DNA from 2 places in the Kribbella sp. NPDC051952 genome. Region 1 is predicted to be linked to the other one. Evidence: riboswitches for the same ligand, from Rfam matches in the RefSeq annotation. Region 1 holds a riboswitch; the other holds the start of a gene.

Region 1 (8,654 bases):
GACGTACGCCGAGCTGGAAGCGCTGAACGACAAGCTGATCGCGGTCGGTGTGACGCCGGCCGGGCTCGGTGGGAAGTACGGCTGGGACATCATGCGGCTGTTCGAGTACCTGCTCGAGCACACCGCGGGTCCGGAGCTGCACGACAAGCTGCTGACCGGCGACGAGAGCTGGGACCGGCCCGAGGTGGTCGAGGCATTCACGCTGTTCAAGAAGTGGCAGGACAAGAAGTGGCTGCCGCAGGGCGCTCTCGGTCTCGACCCGGCCGATATCGAACCGGCGTACGTCCAGGGCAAGACGGCGTACACGATCACCGGACCGTGGACCGAGGCGGGCGCGATCCTGGCCGCGAAGAAGAGCCCGGCCGCGTTCGGCACCTTCGAGCTGCCGACCGACAAGACCCCGGCCCGGCACTCGGGCTTCGTCGAGGGCTACATGATCAACGCCAAGGCCGGCAACGTCGACAAGGCCGCGGCGCTGATCGACTTCATCGTCCAGCCCGCGACACAGAAGGCCATGCAGGTCAGCGCATCCACGGTCAAGGGTGCCGAGCCCGACCCGAAGACGCTGCCGCTGTCGGCGGAGTGGTCGCAGAAGTACGGCGGCAACCCGTTCTACACGATCCAGGACCAGGCGTTCCCGAAGAAGCAGGCCGACCAGTACTTCAGCGTGCAGAGCGACCTGTTGCAGGGCTCGGTCAAGCCGGAGGAAGCGGCGAAGAAGATGCAGGAGATCGTCTCCACCTGGGCGAAGGGCTGAGCCGCAATGGCGACCGTCGCGCTCACGAAGGCCCCGCCGGGCAAGGTCAAACGCGGTGGCAAGTGGTCACCGTGGCTGTTCGCGCTACCTGCTCTGGTGGTGTACGTCGCGTTCCTGGTGTACCCGGCGGTGTCGTCGCTCTGGTTCAGCCTGACCAACTGGGACGGACTGAGCGCGACGTACAAGTTCGTCGGCCTGGAGAACTACTTCAAGCTGCCGAGTGATCCGGTCGTCGTGACCGCGGTCCGGAACAACCTGATCTGGACCGTGGTGACGATCGCGGTGCCGACCGTGATCGGGCTCGCGCTCGCGATCGCCCTGAACGGGAAGGTGCACGGCAAGCCGATCCTGCGGCTGGTGTTCTACACCCCGGCCGTGCTGCCGCTGGTCTCGATCGCCTCGATCTGGGGCTGGCTCTACAACCCGCAGTACGGCGCGATCAACTCGTTCCTGCGGATCATCGGGCTCGACGGTCTCGCGCAACCGTGGCTCGGGCAGGACTCGACCGCGTTGTGGGCCGTGATGGTGCCCGCGATCTGGTTGCGGACCGGCTTCCCGATGCTGCTCTACCTGGCCGCCCTGCAGGGGATTCCGAACGAGCTCTATGAGGCGGCGACCGTCGACGGTGCGACCAAATGGCAGCAGTTCTGGCACATCACGATGCCGAGCCTGCGACCGGCCCACTACATCGTGCTGGCGCTCTCGCTGATCGACTCGTTCAAGGTCTTCGACATGATCTACGCGATGACGTACGGCGGACCTGGTACGTCGACGCAGGTGATGGGGACGTGGATGTACTTCAACGTCTTCCAGTACTACCAAGCCGGCTACGGCACCGCGATCGCGGTCGTGATCACCCTCGTGGCGGTCGCCGTCGGTATCCCGTACGTACGTTCGCAGACCCGGGAGGCGTCATGACCTCGATAGCGCCCGCTCGGGTTGAGGTCCCGATCGACACCGTCGAAGCCCATCCCGTCGGGGAGAAGCCGAAGAGCCGGCGTGGCCTGGTGATGACGCTGGTCCTGGCGGTGGCGGCGATCTTCTGGATCTCGCCGCTGGCGTTGCTGGTGATCACCGCGATCCGGCCGTTGTCGGACTTCATCGGGAACGGCCCGTTGTCCTGGCCGGACGCGTTCACCTGGTCGAACTTCAAGGACGCCTGGGGGATCGGCAACTTCGCCACCACCTATCGCAACAGCGCGCTGCTGGCCTTGATGAAGGTGCCGCTCGGGGTGCTGGTCTCGGCGATGCTCGGGTTCGCGCTGGCCAAGCTGCGGATGAAGTTCCGCCGTACGGTGATGTTCACGGTGTTCCTGGGGCTGACCATCCCGATCTACATCACGATCGTCCCGGTCTTCATCATGATGCGGTCGTTCGGCGCGACCGACAGCCTGTTCGGGCTGATCGGGCCGTACCTGGCCTTCGGCATCCCGTTCGAGGTCCTGGTGCTGCAGTCGTTCTTCCGGCAGATCCCGGACGAGATCATCGAGGCGGCCCGGGTCGACGGTGCCGGCAACTGGCGGGTGTTCTTCACGATGATCCTGCCGCTGTCGCTGCCGGCCCTGGTGACGGTGGCGATCCTGGACGCGGTCGCGACCTGGAACGAGTTCCTGTTCGCGCTGATCCTGCTCAACTCGGACGCGCACAAGACCATCCCGGTCGGGCTGCTGAACTTCCAGGGCCAGTTCGCCAACAACAACACCGGCCTCGCGGCGGGCATTCTGATTGCCGTGGTGCCGATCCTGATCGCCTACACCCTGCTCCAGCGCTGGATCGTCGGCGGCCTGACCGCCGGTGCCACCAAGGGCTGACCACATATGGAGGAGAACACCATGACCGACCTGCCGGTTTTCGGCGCTGGTATCTGGCACTTCGCGACCTACAAGGACCGCTACGCCACCGACGGCTACGGTCCGCCGGTCGGGCTGCTCGAGCAGATCGACCGGGCCGGCGCGGTCGGCGATCTGTCCGTGGTCGACCTGAACTGGCCGTTCGCCGGGTACGACGGGACCCTCGACGAGGTCAAGGACGCGCTGAAGCGGAACAACCTCACGGCGATCGCGATCACGCCGGAGATCTACACCCGCGACTTCGTCAAGGGATCGCTGACCAACCCGGACCCGAAGGTCCGCCGGCAGGCACTCGAGTTGTTGCACCAGGCAACCGAGCTGGCGAAGGACCTGGGCTGCTCGTACGTGAAGCTCTGGCCCGGCCAGGACGGCTGGGACTATCCGTTCCAGGTCAACTACCACGACATCTGGAACCTGGCGCTGGACGGTTTGAAGGAGCTCGTCTCGGCGCACCCCGACATCAACTTCGTGATCGAGTACAAGCCGCGGGAGCCGCGGGTCAAGATCATCTTTCCGAACGTCGCCCGTACGCTGCTCGGGATCGAGAAGATCGGCCTGCCGAACCTCGGCATCCTGCTCGACTTCGGGCACTCGCTGTACGGCCAGGAGACGCCGGCCGACGCAGCGCAGCTGGCGATCGACTACAACCGGCTGTTCGCGATCGACGTGAACGACAACATGCGCGGCTGGGACGACGACATGGTGGTCGGCTCGGTGCACCTGGTGGAGACCTTCGAGTTCTTCCACACCCTGCGCAAGAACAACTGGGAGGGCGTCTGGCAGCTGGACCAGTTCCCGTTCCGTGAGGACAGTGTCGAGGCCGCGAAGCAGGCGATCCGTTTCCTCAAGGCGATCCACCACGCGCTCGACGTACTGGATGACGAGGCGCTCGCCGCGGCGCAGGCGTCGCACGACGCACTGGCCGCACAGAAGCTGGTGCAGAAGGTCCTGCTGAGTTCGATGGCGGAGCTGGCATGACGCTCACGGTCGAGCACACGACCATGCCCGTGCTCGGGCGGCTGCCGATCCACAGCAGCCGCTCCGAGCAGGTCGCGCACATCGCCGAGGTGGCTCGGCAGATCCGGATCCAGGACCTCAAGCTGGTCCACTACGCCGGTGCCGGGCACATCGGCGGCGACTTCTCCGCGATCGACATCCTCTCGACCTTGTACGGCGCGGTTCTCGACATCTCGCCCGGCACGGTGAACGCGCCGGAGCGGGACCGGTTCATCCTGAGCAAGGGGCACGTGGCCGGGGCGCTCTACACGACGCTGGCCGCGTACGGTTTCCTGCCGGTCGAGGAGCTCGCGACGTTCCTGAAGCCGTTGTCCGCGCTGAACGGGCATCCGAACCGGACCAAGGTGGCCGGCGTCGAGGCCAACACCGGTCCGCTCGGGCACGGGCTGCCGGTCGCGGTCGGGCATGCGCTGTCGGCCAAGCTCGACGTCTCGTTGCGCCGTACGTATGTGCTGGTCGGTGACGGTGAGCTGCAGGAGGGCAGCAACTGGGAAGCGATGATGGCGGCCTCGCAGTACCAGCTGGACCGGTTGACGGTCATCGTCGACCGAAACCGGCTGCAGCAGGGCGCGACCACCAAGGAGACCAACGACCTGGATCCGCTGCCGGAGAAGGCGGCCGCGTTCGGGTTCGCGGTGGTCGAGGTGAACGGTCACGACCATGGCGAGCTGCTCGACGTGCTGTCCGCCGTACCGTTCCGGCCGGGCAAGCCGACGTTCGTCATCGCCCATACGCACAAGGGCCACCCGATCTCGTTCATGAGCAACAACGTCGCGTGGCACCACCGGGTGCCGGACGCGGCGGAGTTCCAGCAGGCGCTGACCGAGCTGGAGGCTGTCGTTCCCGGATACGCCAAGGAGCCGGCATGACCATCGTCCAGACGTCCTCGATCGCCGACCAGCCGCGCTACGACTGCCGGGACGCGTACGTCGAAACCCTGGCCGAGCTCGCGCACGCGGATCACCGGATCGTCGGCGTGGTGAACGACTCGGTCGGATCGAGCAAGCTCAACAGCTTCCGGAAGGCGTTCCCGGACCGGCTGATCAACGTCGGCATCGCCGAGCAGGACATGGTCGGCGTCGCCTCCGGGCTGGCCAACGGCGGCCGGATCCCGTTCGTCTCGGCCGCGTCCTGCTTCCTCACCGCCCGCGCACTCGAGCAGATCAAGGCCGACGTCGCCTACTCCAACACCAACGTGAAGCTCTGCGGCATGAGCCCGGGCGTCGCGTACGGCGAACTCGGTCCGACGCACCACTCGATCGAGGACGTCGCCTGGCTGCGGGCGATCGCGAACATGACCGTGATCGTGCCGGCCGACCCGATCGAGACGGCAGCTGCATTGCGGTGGGCGGCGGCCTCGGACGGGCCGGTCTTCATCCGGGTCAGCCGGATGAGCGTGCCGAAGGTCTACGCCGACGACTACCAGTTCGAGCTGGGCAAGGCGATCACGGTTCGCGACGGCGACGACGTGACGCTGATCAGCAACGGGACCGTGCTGTGGCGGGCGATCGCCGCGGCCGAACGGCTCGCCGAAGAAGGGATCTCGGCCCGGGTCGTGTCGATGCCGACGGTGAAGCCGCTCGACACCGACGCCGTGGTCACGGCCGCGCGGGAGACGGCCGGAATCGTGACCGCCGAGGAGGGCGTCATCGCCGGCGGACTCGGTGGTGCCGTCGCGGAGACCGTCGTACAGCATCATCCGGCCAGGGTGTCGATCCTCGGGTTCCCCGAGTTCGCCCCGACGGGGTCGGCCGGATTCCTGCTGGACCGGTACGGGCTCTCGCCGGACGGCATCGCGGACGCCGCCCGGCGCCTGGTCACGACAGGTACGTGACCAGGTCGGCGATCGAGATCATCGCGAAGTCGTGGGTGTCGGCGAACGCGCGCAGGTCGGCGCCGGTCATCAGGGTGCCGTCGTCGTTCATCAGTTCGCCGATCACCCCGACCGGCGGCAGACCGGCCAGCCGGACGAGTTCGACGGTGGCCTCGGTGTGACCGGGCCGCTGCCGGACCCCGCCGTCGACCGCACGCAACGGGAGGATGTGACCGGGCCGGATCAGGTCCGCGGGCTGTGCCGCCGGGTCGGCCAGGACGCGGACGGTCCGGGCCCGGTCGGCGGCCGAGATACCAGTGCCTACGCCAGTACTCGCGTCGACCGAGATCGTGTACGCGGTCCGCAGGCTGTCCTGGTTGTCCGGGACCATCAGCGGGAGCTCGAGCCGGTCCAGGATCTCCGCCGCGGCGGGTGCGCAGACGTAGCCGCTGGTGTGGCGGACCAGCAGGGCCATCAGTTCGGGCGTGGCCAGACTGGCGGCGAACGTCAGGTCGCCTTCGTTCTCTCGGTCCTCGTCGTCGACGACCACGACCGGTCGCCCGGCGGCGAGCTGGTCGACGGCGTGCTGAATGGTGTCGAGTGTTGTCGCGGTGCTCACGATCGTTGTCCTCTCGGCAGTGCTCTCGTCAGCACTCCGGGGCAACGACAGGCTCCACAGACCGCGCGACATGACAGGTCGCACGGCACCGCGAAGACTGCCACGTGCGTCTTCCCATCCGGACTTTCACCGTCGGTCCCGGAGTTCCACCAGGTCAACCGGACACCCTTGCGGGTGTACGGGTCGCGGACTGTCACCGCCGGCTCGGAATTTCACCGACCCCAGAGCACGTGTGGTCTTGCTTTGCGTCCGCCAGTTTATCGGCAACTTTGACCTTCGGGAGTGTCATGTCCATCTCAGTCGTCTGGCGGTCGATCGAACTCCCGGTGTCCCCGGCCGACGAGTGGATCGAGTTCGAGCACGAGAGCGGCCGCAGGCTCCGGCGGCCGACCTTCAGGGACGGCGACGCCCGGAAGGTGCGCTTCGCGGCGTCCGACCCCGGACGCTGGACCTGGACAGGTGGTGAGCTCGACATCGCTCCCGCGCCGACGGACGAGCTCAACCCGTTCTACCGGCACGGCTTCTGGCGGATGTCGCCCGGCGGCCGCAGCCTCGTGTACGCCGACGGCACGCCGGCGATCCTGGTCGCGGACACCGCCTGGGCGCTGCCGTGGCGGGCGACACCCGATCAGGTCCGCGAGTACGCCGCCGACCGGCAGGCCAAGGGGTTCAACGCGGTCCTGCTGATGACCGTCCAGCCGGATATGCGCGCGGTCGGTCCACGCGACAGGACCCAGGACGAGGGCTTCGACGTCGGCTTCGAGGACCTCGCCGACGGCCACCTGCTCAAGCCCAACGACGAGTACTTCCGGTACCTCGACGAGCTGCTCGGGATCCTCGTCGAGCATGGCCTGGTCCCCGTGCTCCAGCCCGTCTTCCAGGGCTTCGGCTGGAAGGGCCTCGACGTGGCCGGCACCGTCGTACCGCCGACCGAGTACGGAGACTACTGCCGCTACCTCGTCGCCCGATACGGCGCTCAGCCCGCGATCTACCTGGTCGGCGGGGACGGAACCGGCGCGGAACCGCAGGTCGCAGCCGGTGGGGCCGAGGTCCACGCGGTCGACTGCTACGGGCAGCCGACCGGCATCCACTACCGGCCGCACATCCACGCGCACGCTCACCAGGACGCCGACTGGCTGGATTTTCAGTGGTGCCAGACCGGTCACACCGGCGAACACGTGCAAGCGCGGGTCGCGGACATGTGGCGGAACGAGCCGGTGCGGGCGGTCGCGAACGGCGAACCGACGTACGAGAACACCGGCCGGACCGGCGTCGCTGCGGGCTGGTGGCAGGGGCATGAGGCGTGGAGCAACCTGTGTGCGGGCGGCACGATGGGGGTCGTCTACGGCGCGGGCAGTCTGTGGCAGTGGCGGCTGCATCCCGACGAGCCCGGTCACTCGGACTACTTCGTCGCCCCGGGCGCAGGCTGGCGGGAGGCGGTCGACTTCGAAGGATCGACGTACGTCGGACTCCTCGGACAGATCCTGGCCGGATTGCCGACGACTGATATGACCCCGGACTGGACCCGGGTGATCTCGGGGCGGGCGCTCAGCGGACCGGGCGGGATGCTGATCGTCTACCGCGAGCACGGTGGGATGGTGCCGGTGTTCGACGACACGGTGCCGCTGGACTACCGGATCGTGGATCCGCGGGACGGCTCGGTGGTCGCGACCGGGCGGCGCGACACTCCGGCCGATCCGCTGCCCGATCCTGGTGGCGCACCGCGCGTGTACATCTGCCTATAGTCCAGTCCTGACCTGAAGGGGGCACCGTGAACGGCAATCGTGGCGTACGCCAGCCGGGGCTGGACGAGCTGCGGCTGCTGGCGAAGGTGGCCCGGATGTACCACGAGAAGGGCATCCGGCAGCCGAAGATCGCGGCCGAGCTGAACCTGTCCCAGGCGCGGGTGTCGCGGATGCTCAAGCAGGCGGTCGAGGTGGGCATCGTGCACACCGTGGTGACCATGCCGAGCGGCGTGCACAGTGACCTCGAGGACGAGCTGCAAGGCCGGTACGGGCTGCGGGACGCGGTGGTCGTGGACACGCTCGGGCTGGTAGGCGACGACGTACTGCCCGCGTTGGGTTCGGGGGCGGCGGCGTACATCGACATGACGCTGACCGGTGGGCACGTGATCGGGATCTCGTCCTGGAGCGAGACGCTGATCAGCGCGGTCGACCGGATGCCGCGCAAGAGCGTGCCGGTGGTGGACAAGGTGGTCCAGATCGTCGGCGGTCTCGGTGACGCGGCGGTGCAGATGCAGGCGACCCGGCTGACCGCGCGGTTCGCGGAGCTGACCGGCGCGATGCCCGTCTACATGCCCGCGCCGGGTCTGGTCGGGACTCCCGCCGTCCGGCGCGCGATGATGAACGACGTGTCGGTTCGCGACGTTCTGGGCACGTGGGGGCAACTCACCGACGCCCTGGTCGGGATCGGCAGCCTGGAGCCGTCGCCGCTGCTGCAGCGCAGTGGCAACGCGGTCGCCGAGGCCGATCAGGACGAGCTACGCCGGCTCGGGGCGGTCGGGGACGTCTGTTTCCGGTTCTTCGACGAAGAGGGAAAGCTCGTGCGATCGACGTTCGACCAGCGAGTCATCGGGGT
Region 2 (8,654 bases), on a different contig from region 1:
TTCCGCACCATCGTCCACAGCAACCACGGAATGCCGGAAGAGGTCCGCGCCAACTTCACCACCCGCGGCCCCGAATGGTCGGAGTCACGGCTGCCGGGCGCAGCGGACCTGATCGAACGCCACAACCTCACGCTCCCCGAAACCGTCGAGCAACACGACCTCAGCGAGGCCGCGGACCTACTCAACTGGCGCCCGGACCACGACTTCATCGAGTTCCTCACCGACCTCCAGCGCCGTGAAGCCACCGGCGAAGACGTCACCAACCTCTGGGCCCCAGGCCGCATCCCGGCCTTATAACTCGCGGATGGCGAGCAAGGTTGACAGGGCTGCTTGGGTTGCTTCGTAGCCTTTGTCTTCTCGGCTGTCGGGGAGGCCGGCTCGGTCGAGGGCTTGGGGGTCGTTGTCGCAGGTGAGTACGCCGAAGCCGACCGGGATGCCGGTGGTTACGCCGACCTGCATGAGGCCGTCCGTCGTGGCCTGGCAGACGTATTCGAAGTGGGGCGTGTCGCCGCGGATCACCACGCCTAACGCGACGACAGCGTCGTACCCGTTCTTTGCTGCGTGCAACGAGGCGACCGGGAGTTCGAAGGAGCCGGGTACGCGGATGACGGTGTAGCTGGTGACGCCGGAGTCGTCGAGCGCGCGGATGGCGCCGGCGACGAGGGCGTCGGTGACCTTCGGGTGCCACTGGGCGGCGACGATCGCGACCCGGGCGCCGTCGACGCGGGGGACCTCGATGGTTGGTGCTCCACTGCCCGACATCAGCCGGCTCCGTTCTCTTCCGTGAGCACGCCACCGGGCAGGTGGTGGCCCATCCGGTCGCGCTTGGTACGCAGGTAGCGCAGGTTGTGTTCGGTCGGGTCGATCGAGATGCCGCGCCGCTCGACCACGTCGATGCCATAACCCTGTACGCCGGACAGCTTGTCCGGATTGTTGGTCAGCAACCGGACTTCCTTCACGCCCAGATCGGCCAGGATCTGCGCACCGGTGCCGTAGTCGCGGGCGTCCGCGGGCAGACCGAGGTCCAGGTTCGCGTCGACCGTGTCCCGGCCCGCGTCCTGCAACTCGTACGCCTGCAGCTTGTGCAGCAGCCCGATCCCGCGGCCCTCATGCCCGCGCAGGTAAACCACAACCCCGCCCTCGGCCGCGACCTGACGCATGGCCTCGTCGAGCTGCGGACCACAGTCACACCTCAACGAGCCGAACACATCGCCGGTCAGGCACTCCGAGTGCAACCGCACCAACGTCGGCCCCGCGCCGATCTCACCGCGAACCAAGGCCAATTGCTCCGACCCATCCACCGTGTTCCGGTAGCCGTGGGCAACAAAATCGCCGTACTGCGTCGGCAGCGTGGTGGTCGCGACCCGCTTGATCTGTGACTCGGTACGGCGCCGGTAGCGGATCAGGTCGTCGATCGACACCAGCACCAACTGGTGCTCGTCGGCGAACGCGCGCAGTTCCGCACCACGCTTCATCGTCCCGTCGTCGTTCACCATCTCCGAGATCACCGCGGCCGGAGTCAACCCGGCCAGGCGAGCCAGATCGATCGACGCCTCGGTGTGCCCGGGCCGGACCAGTACGCCGCCTTCACGACCACGCAGCGGGAACACGTGACCCGGCTGGACCAGGTCGTACGACTCCGATGCGGAGTCCGTGAGTACCCGGATCGTCCGCGCCCGATCGGCGGCCGAGATCCCGGTGCTGATGCCGTCACGGGCGTCGACCGAGATCGTGTACGCCGTACGCATCCGCTCCCGGTTGTGCGGGGTCATCAGCGGGATCCCGAGCCGGTCGAGCTCGGCGCCCTCCATCGGCACGCAGACCACGCCGGAGCTGTACCGGATCAGGAACGCCAGCAGCTCCGGAGTCGCCTTGGACGCCGCGAAGATCAGGTCGCCCTCGTTCTCGCGGTCCTCGTCGTCGACCACGATCACCGGGCGCCCGGCCCGGATCTCGTCGATCGCATGCTCGATCGTGTCGAGCTTCAGCACGGTGCCCATGTCAGCCCACCACGACAGGTTCCGGTACGGCGGTGCGCTCGCGGTTCTGGATCTTCCACCAGGACGCGAACCCGAGCACGCAGAACAGTCCGTAGATCACGTACATCGTCGCCGACGGGTAGAACTTCGACTGCACCAGCAGCGGTACGCCGACCACGTCGACGGCGATCCAGATCAGCCAGAACTCGACGAACCCGCGAGCCATCCCGTACGTCGCCAGGATCGAGCCGGTCAGGATCCAGGCGTCCCACTGCGGACCCCACGAACCCAGCGCGCGGAGCACGAAGAACGAGATCGCATAGAGGACGACCGCGAGGCCGAGCAGCTCGAGCCGCTCCCGCGTGGTCGCCCAGCGCGGCTGGACTCCCTTCGCGGCGCCACCGTGGCGGGTCTGGTACCAGCGGTACCAGCCGTAGAGGCTGACCAGCGCGAAGAACACCTGGCGGCCGGCCTGACCCCACAGGTCCTTGTCCTGCGGTGTGTCGAAGACACCGCCGACGAAGACGGTGAAGAGCAGGACGTTGCCGACGATGCCGACCGGCCAGGCCGACACCAGCCGGCGCATGCCGAACAGCGCGCTGGCCAGACCGAAGACGTTGCCCACGATCTCGCGGACGAGCACGGGCGAGCCGGCGATCGTCACCTGGGCGTGCAACAGCCAATCAACGGGGTTCACTTGTTGCCTCCTACAAGCAGTCGCTCCACGTACTTGGCGATCACGTCAACCTCCAGGTTGACCTTGTCGCCGACCTTGTTGTGACCGAGCACGGTGAGTTCGAGCGTGGTCGGGATCAGGCTGACGCCGAACGTCCCGGTCGCGTCGTCCACATCGGTAACGGTCAGGGATACGCCGTCGATGGCGATCGAGCCCTTCTCGGCGACGTACTTGAGAATCTCCGGCCCGGCGGCGACGCGGACGTCCTCCCAGTGCGCGGACGGGGTGCGGCTCGCGATCGTGCCGACGCCGTCGACGTGGCCCTGGACGATGTGCCCGCCGAGCCGCTCGTGGGCGGCGACCGCGCGCTCCAGGTTGACCTGCGAACCCTTGGCCGCCTGGCCGAGGCTGGTGCGCTGCAGCGTCTCGCGCATCACGTCCGCGGTGAACGTGCCGGCGCCGGTGTCGACCACGGTCAGGCAACAGCCGTTGACCGCGATCGAGTCACCGTGGCCGGCGTCCTCGGTCACCTTGGGGCCGCGGATGGTGAGCCGGGCGGCGTCCCCTTCGAGTAGGTCGAGCGCTTCGACGGTGCCGAGCTCTTCGACGATTCCGGTGAACATTCAGTGCGTCCTTTGCGGTTCGAGCGGCGTCAGGATCAGCCGGACGTCGTCGCCGAGGCGCGTGACGTCCGTGAGCTTGAACCTCCGCAGGTGGTCGATCGATTCCGCGCCCAGGTCGCCGATCGCGGCGTACCCGGAGCCGAGCACGGCCGGGGCGACGTACGCGACGATCTGGTCGACCAGCTGAGCGCGGACGAAGGCGGCGGCCAGAGTCGGGCCGCCTTCGAGCCAGAGGTGCCGGACCTGCCGGTCGTCCAGCTGCCGGAGCACCTCGGCGGGATCATGAGTGGGCAGCAGCAGGGTCTCCGCGCGATCGTTGCGTACTCGCGCGGTCGGCGGGATCTCGCGGTCGCCGACGACGACCCGCAGTGGCTGGCGTGCGGCGGGTACGTCGTGCTCGTCGCGGACCGTCAGTTCGGGGTCGTCGTCGAGGACGGTCTGGGTGCCGACGGCGATGGCGTCGCACGCGGCCCGCTGCCGGTGCACGTCGGCTCGGGCGATCGGGCCGGTGATCCACTTGCTGGTGCGGTCCGGCGCCGCGCTGCGCCCGTCGAGGGTGGTGGCGAACTTCCAGGTGACGAAAGGGCGGCCCACTCGCACGCTGTGCAGCCAGACATGGTTGACGGCCTCGGCCTCGTCCTGGAGGACGCCTTGCTCGACCTGGATGTTCTTGTTTGCGAGCTTCTCGGCGCCACCGGCGGCCTGCCGGTTCGGATCAGGTACGGCGTACACCACTCGCGCGATCCCGGCCTCGATCAGCGCATCAGCGCACGGGCCAGTCCGGCCGGTGTGGTTACAGGGCTCGAGCGTCACGTACGCCGTACCGCCGCGGGCTCGGTCTCCCGTCATCCGCAGCGCCTCGACCTCGGCGTGGGGGCCACCGGCAACCGCGTGGAAGCCCTCGCCGACCGGGTGTCCGTCCCGGCCGGTGATCACGCAGCCGACCACCGGGTTCGGGTGGGTGCTGCCGACACCTTTCGCGGCCAGCTCGATCGCGCGTCGCATCCACGCGACGTCAATCGGCGACGTGTTGCTCACTGTGCCAGTCACCCGGCCCCTCGTCGTTTCGGACGCGTTCCGGGGCTCGTGACAACCGGCGCACACGCTCCGCCGTCCGGGGTTTCTCGCGTACGCCGCTCTCGCAACGCCGATCGGACGCCAGAGCACACCCGCCGACCGCGTGCGCCTCCCATCCGGACTTTCACCGTCGGTCCTGGAATTCCACCAGGTCAACCGACCGCCAAACCGCAGCGGCCGGGTCGCGGACTGTCACCGCCGGCTCGGAATTACACCGACCCCGGAGCACGCGAGTGGGTTCACTCGTGCTTCAAGTATGCCCTCCCCCGCAACTCACACCACGACCCAGGTCACATCGTGGTCCCCGGGCGGCGCAGTGGCGGCCATCCGACCCATCCGGTCACCACCCGGGTCACCACTCGCTGAGCGCGCGCCGGGGGTCGCATGCACCGACTCCGGTCTTCACTGCCGAAGCAACACCCACACAGCAGCACCAAGCAACCCAGCCGCCCCAACAAAGCACCCGACAACCACAAACAGCAACACCCGCCGCCCCCGCCCACCACCCGACACCGCGCTCGCCCCACCCGACACCACGCTCGCCCCAACCAACGACCCGGTCGACCCATCCGCCAACCCGGCCGACCCATCCGACGATCTGATCGAGCCATCCGCCACCCCGGTCGCCCGGTCCGCCGATGTAGTCGCCCGATCCGCCGATCTAGCCGACCCGTCCGACGACCCGCTCAACCCATCCGACGACCCGCTCGACCTATCCCCCGATGCAGTCGAGCTACCTGACGAGCTAGTCAGCCTGTCCGACGGCGCCAAAGTCGCATTCAGCTCGCTCAGTGGTGTAGGCACGGCCGCCGGTGAGCCGGACTGCAGAGGCGCAGGCTCCGCAGGCGTAGCCCGCGCGGAGGTGGCCTGCCCGGGTGTCGACTGCGCGGGCGTGGGCTGTGGGGGTGCGGTTGGTGGGTGGATTGCGGGGCCGGTTGGGGTCCAGGTGTGTGGGAGGGGTGGGAGTTGGTCGAAGACTTCGGGTGGGTCGGGGGCCTCCGCCCAGGGTGTGGTTCCGTCGGGCGGGAGTACGCCGGTTTCGGCGAGGAGGCGACCGGCCTCCTTCGCGGACTCGGGGCGGTCGGACGGATCGGTCGCCGTACACCGACGGATGAACTCACCAAGCGGACCCTCAACCGTCGGCAGGCCGCCGCTGACGCCAGGTCGTCCGCCGGTGAGGAGCTCGACGGCCACCGCGCCAACGGCGTACAGGTCCTGCCGCGAGTCCGGGTCGGCACCAGCCAATTGCTCCGGCGCGAGGTATCCCGGGGTCCCGAGGATCGTGCTGTTGCGAGTCATCCGCGGCTCGTCGACCAAGCCCGCGACGCCGAAGTCCGACAACCGGAGATGTGGTCGCCCCGTACCGGTGGCATCGAGCAACAGGTTGGCCGGTTTCACGTCCCGATGGACGACACCCGCGGCGTGGACCGCGGACAGCCCGTGCAGCAGCTGATCAAGCAGAACGGCGACGTACGACGAAGGCAACGGACCGTGATCACCGAGCAAGGTCGCGGCGGATCCACCACGAACGAGCTCCATCGCGAACACGACCTTGTCGTCATCCGCGGCCCACCCGTGTGGCGCAACGACATGCGGATGCTCGATCCGCAACGACTGCTCCCGGACAAACCGCAGCAACGCTGCCGCATCATGCTGCCCGAGCACCTTGGCCGCCACGTACGCCGAACGCCGCAGATCCCACGCCCGCCAGACCGAACCCATCCCGCCGGTCCCGATCAGGTCGATCAGCCGATACCGCCCAGCAAACGCCTCCACCCGAAGAAACTACCGTCCCACCCGCCCACTACGCCCATTCCACCCGCGTCCCGGGGTGCGGAGGATCCACTCCCCTACGTCCGCGGGTGCAGAGGATTCGCTCGGGAAGCCCGCAAAGGCGAGCATCCCGCCCCGACCCCATGTGCCCGGTTTTGAGCCGAGCCGTGGTCGGGTTACGACCTGCTCAAGCCATTCCGGACCCTGCCTGATTGTGGATTGAGGGCCTTGGGCACCGGTTCGGAGAGAGGGAGAGGCCCGGACCACCGATTGCGGTGGCCCGGGCCTGGCAGGTCCTCAGGGTTGCCCGGTCTGCGGCGAGTTGTTGCTAGCCGCCCCGGTCCGGGCGCCTGGGGCCTTGTGCCCGGTCAGCGGGCGGGGCGGTCACTGACCGTCGCAGACCGGGCACCTGGGGCCCCTTGGGCTGCCCGAAAGCGATCAGACGGATGCCAACCCTCGTGGTCCGGAATCCTGGCCCATCGCGCTGCCCCGTAGGCGACAGGACGGCTGCCGACCGCGTACCACCGGATCCCTAGGCCCGGCGGGCTGGGCGGTTAGTGGTGGGGTGGTTGGGGGCCGCCGTGGTTCGGAGGTTGAGGGCCGTTGGGGTGTTGCTGGCCCGGCTGGGTTGGGTAGTTGGGGGCTCCGGAGTGCCAGGGGGTGGCGCTGGGTTGGGCGATGGCTGGCTTCTTGCGGAGGCGGAGGGCGGCGAGCACTCCGACGAGCAGGAGCAGGACGCCGCCGCCACCGAGGCCGGCGACCAGGGCGACCGGCGTACCGTCGTCCGAGTCGTTGCTGCTGCCCTGGACCGGGCCTCCGGCTTCGTTCTTGTTCTCGTTCTCATTGCCGGTGCCCGGGGTGGATGACTCCTCGGTCGGCGTCGGAGTCGGCGTCGTGGAGGTGCCGTCGACCGGAGTCGCGCCGTCGACGTACTCAGGCTTGCCGTTGCCCGCAGTGCCTTCCAACCCGACGGTCAGCGTCATCGGGATCGCGAAGGCCTTGTCGTTGTCCTTGCGGGTCAACGAGATCGCGATGTAGTACTCGCCGGGCATCGACGTGCCCTTGTCCTGGTTGTTCGCGCCGTCGCGGTTGAGGTAGCGGATCTCCTTGGTGGTGTTCGCGTTCACCACACCGTCCTTGGTCAGCACCGCACGCCGGCCTGCCCCACCCGGACCCGGGACGTTCTTCGCGAAGACGGCGTACACCTCTTCACCGATCGGGGAGATCATCCCCATATCCAGGTACCGGATGCCGTCGATTGCCTTGGCGGTCGCCGCGCCGAGCTTCGGCACCGTGGCCTGGGCCTGGATGCGCTGGCCCCAGTCGGCCTTGACCTTGTAGAGCTGGACCTCGCCCGGCATCAGCGTCGTCTTGTAGCTACCCGGCTCCAGCAACGGGGCGTCCGGGAAACTCGAACCCGGCACGATCTCGCGTGGGGTCGAACCAGGCATCGGCGTCCAGGTCGGGGTATCGGCCTTGGCCGGCAGATTGGTGGTGGAGTCGACCGGCGGCTCCTCGTCGATCCGCAGCTCGTACGGAACGCCCTTCATCTCGCGGAACGCCGCGCCGGCGGAGACCGTCAGCACCAACTGGTCATCGTCCGCGCAGCCCTTGGGGTAGTCACCGGTCCAGCTCGACGCCGCACCGGTCGCGATGCCCTGATCCCCGTCGAACGCGAGCGGGTAGCTCCAGCCGCAGTTCTCCGCGCCGATCGTCTTCAGCTTGACCTCGGCCTTGAGGACGAAACTGCCACCCGACGGCCGCCGGAAGCTGACGCCGGCCCGGAGGGTCGACTTCGCCATGGTCCGCTTGATCACGTAGTACTTCGCGGTCTGGTCGTTGCCGAAGGTGTCCGAGTAGTGGCCCGGGGCAAGCACCGGCGCCCCTTCTTGCTGTGGCCCACCCTGGACCGGCGTCCCGGAGATGCGGAACGGTCGGAACGCTCGGGTGGACAGCTTGTCGAGCCCAGCCTCGAGATCGATGGTCGAGTCGGCGTCGTAGTAGTCGCCGCGCCCCTCCCGGGCAACGCATTGCAGCTGGCTGCGCGCCTTCCCGCCGACACGGAACCCGACCACGTCGATCTTCAGATCGATGCCCTGCTTGGCGATCGAGCGCGCCACCTCACACGGGTCCGGTGCGCAGGTCGCCTCACCGTCGGACACCAGCACGATCGTGCGCTGCCCGGTCGGACCGAGATCCTTCGCGGCCTGCTGCAGCGCGTAGCCGATCGGGGTCTCGCCGTACGGCTTGTACTTGGCGATCGCTGCCTGCAACTGCGGCCGGTTGGCGGTGCCGATCGGAACCGTCAACTGGGTGTCGGTGCAGGCGCCCGGCTGACCCTTCTTGAAGACGGTCGCGCCGTACACCCTCAGGCCGACCTGGGCCGTCTCGGGGAGCTTGCTCACCACCTGGGTCAGCGCGGTGCGGGCCGCGACGATCTTGGTCTTGCCGTCGCCGGCCGGCTCCTTCATCGAGCCGGACGAGTCCAGCACCATCACGAGCTTGCCGGTGTCACCCGGCTCGGGG

Evidence for each region. A riboswitch is a leader RNA that binds a small molecule or an ion and turns the genes downstream of it on or off. The one in region 1 is predicted to bind FMN.
Region 2: it holds a riboswitch for FMN, as region 1 does, so the genes downstream of both, ribD (bifunctional diaminohydroxyphosphoribosylaminopyrimidine deaminase/5-amino-6-(5-phosphoribosylamino)uracil reductase RibD) here and ribB (3,4-dihydroxy-2-butanone-4-phosphate synthase) in region 1, are expected to answer to the same signal.

What each region holds. Positions count from the first base shown of each region.
Region 1 covers NZ_JBFAXQ010000003.1:25,286-33,939, forward strand. The annotation lists gene AB0L70_RS07190 (extracellular solute-binding protein) at 1-757, shown strand, start outside; gene AB0L70_RS07195 (sugar ABC transporter permease) at 764-1,675, shown strand; gene AB0L70_RS07200 (carbohydrate ABC transporter permease) at 1,672-2,568, shown strand; gene AB0L70_RS07205 (sugar phosphate isomerase/epimerase family protein) at 2,590-3,585, shown strand; gene AB0L70_RS07210 (transketolase) at 3,582-4,493, shown strand; gene AB0L70_RS07215 (transketolase family protein) at 4,490-5,458, shown strand; gene ribB (3,4-dihydroxy-2-butanone-4-phosphate synthase) at 5,442-6,056, opposite strand; FMN riboswitch at 6,157-6,290, opposite strand; gene AB0L70_RS07225 (DUF4038 domain-containing protein) at 6,344-7,801, shown strand; gene AB0L70_RS07230 (sugar-binding transcriptional regulator) at 7,828-8,654, shown strand, end outside.
Region 2 covers NZ_JBFAXQ010000009.1:163,604-172,257, forward strand. The annotation lists gene AB0L70_RS19040 (NAD(P)-dependent oxidoreductase) at 1-297, shown strand, start outside; gene ribH (6,7-dimethyl-8-ribityllumazine synthase) at 292-762, opposite strand; gene AB0L70_RS19050 (bifunctional 3,4-dihydroxy-2-butanone-4-phosphate synthase/GTP cyclohydrolase II) at 762-2,000, opposite strand; gene pnuC (nicotinamide riboside transporter PnuC) at 2,002-2,676, opposite strand; gene AB0L70_RS19060 (riboflavin synthase) at 2,673-3,278, opposite strand; gene ribD (bifunctional diaminohydroxyphosphoribosylaminopyrimidine deaminase/5-amino-6-(5-phosphoribosylamino)uracil reductase RibD) at 3,279-4,328, opposite strand; FMN riboswitch at 4,455-4,588, opposite strand; gene AB0L70_RS19070 (serine/threonine-protein kinase) at 4,758-6,131, opposite strand; gene AB0L70_RS19075 (VWA domain-containing protein) at 6,683-8,654, opposite strand, start outside.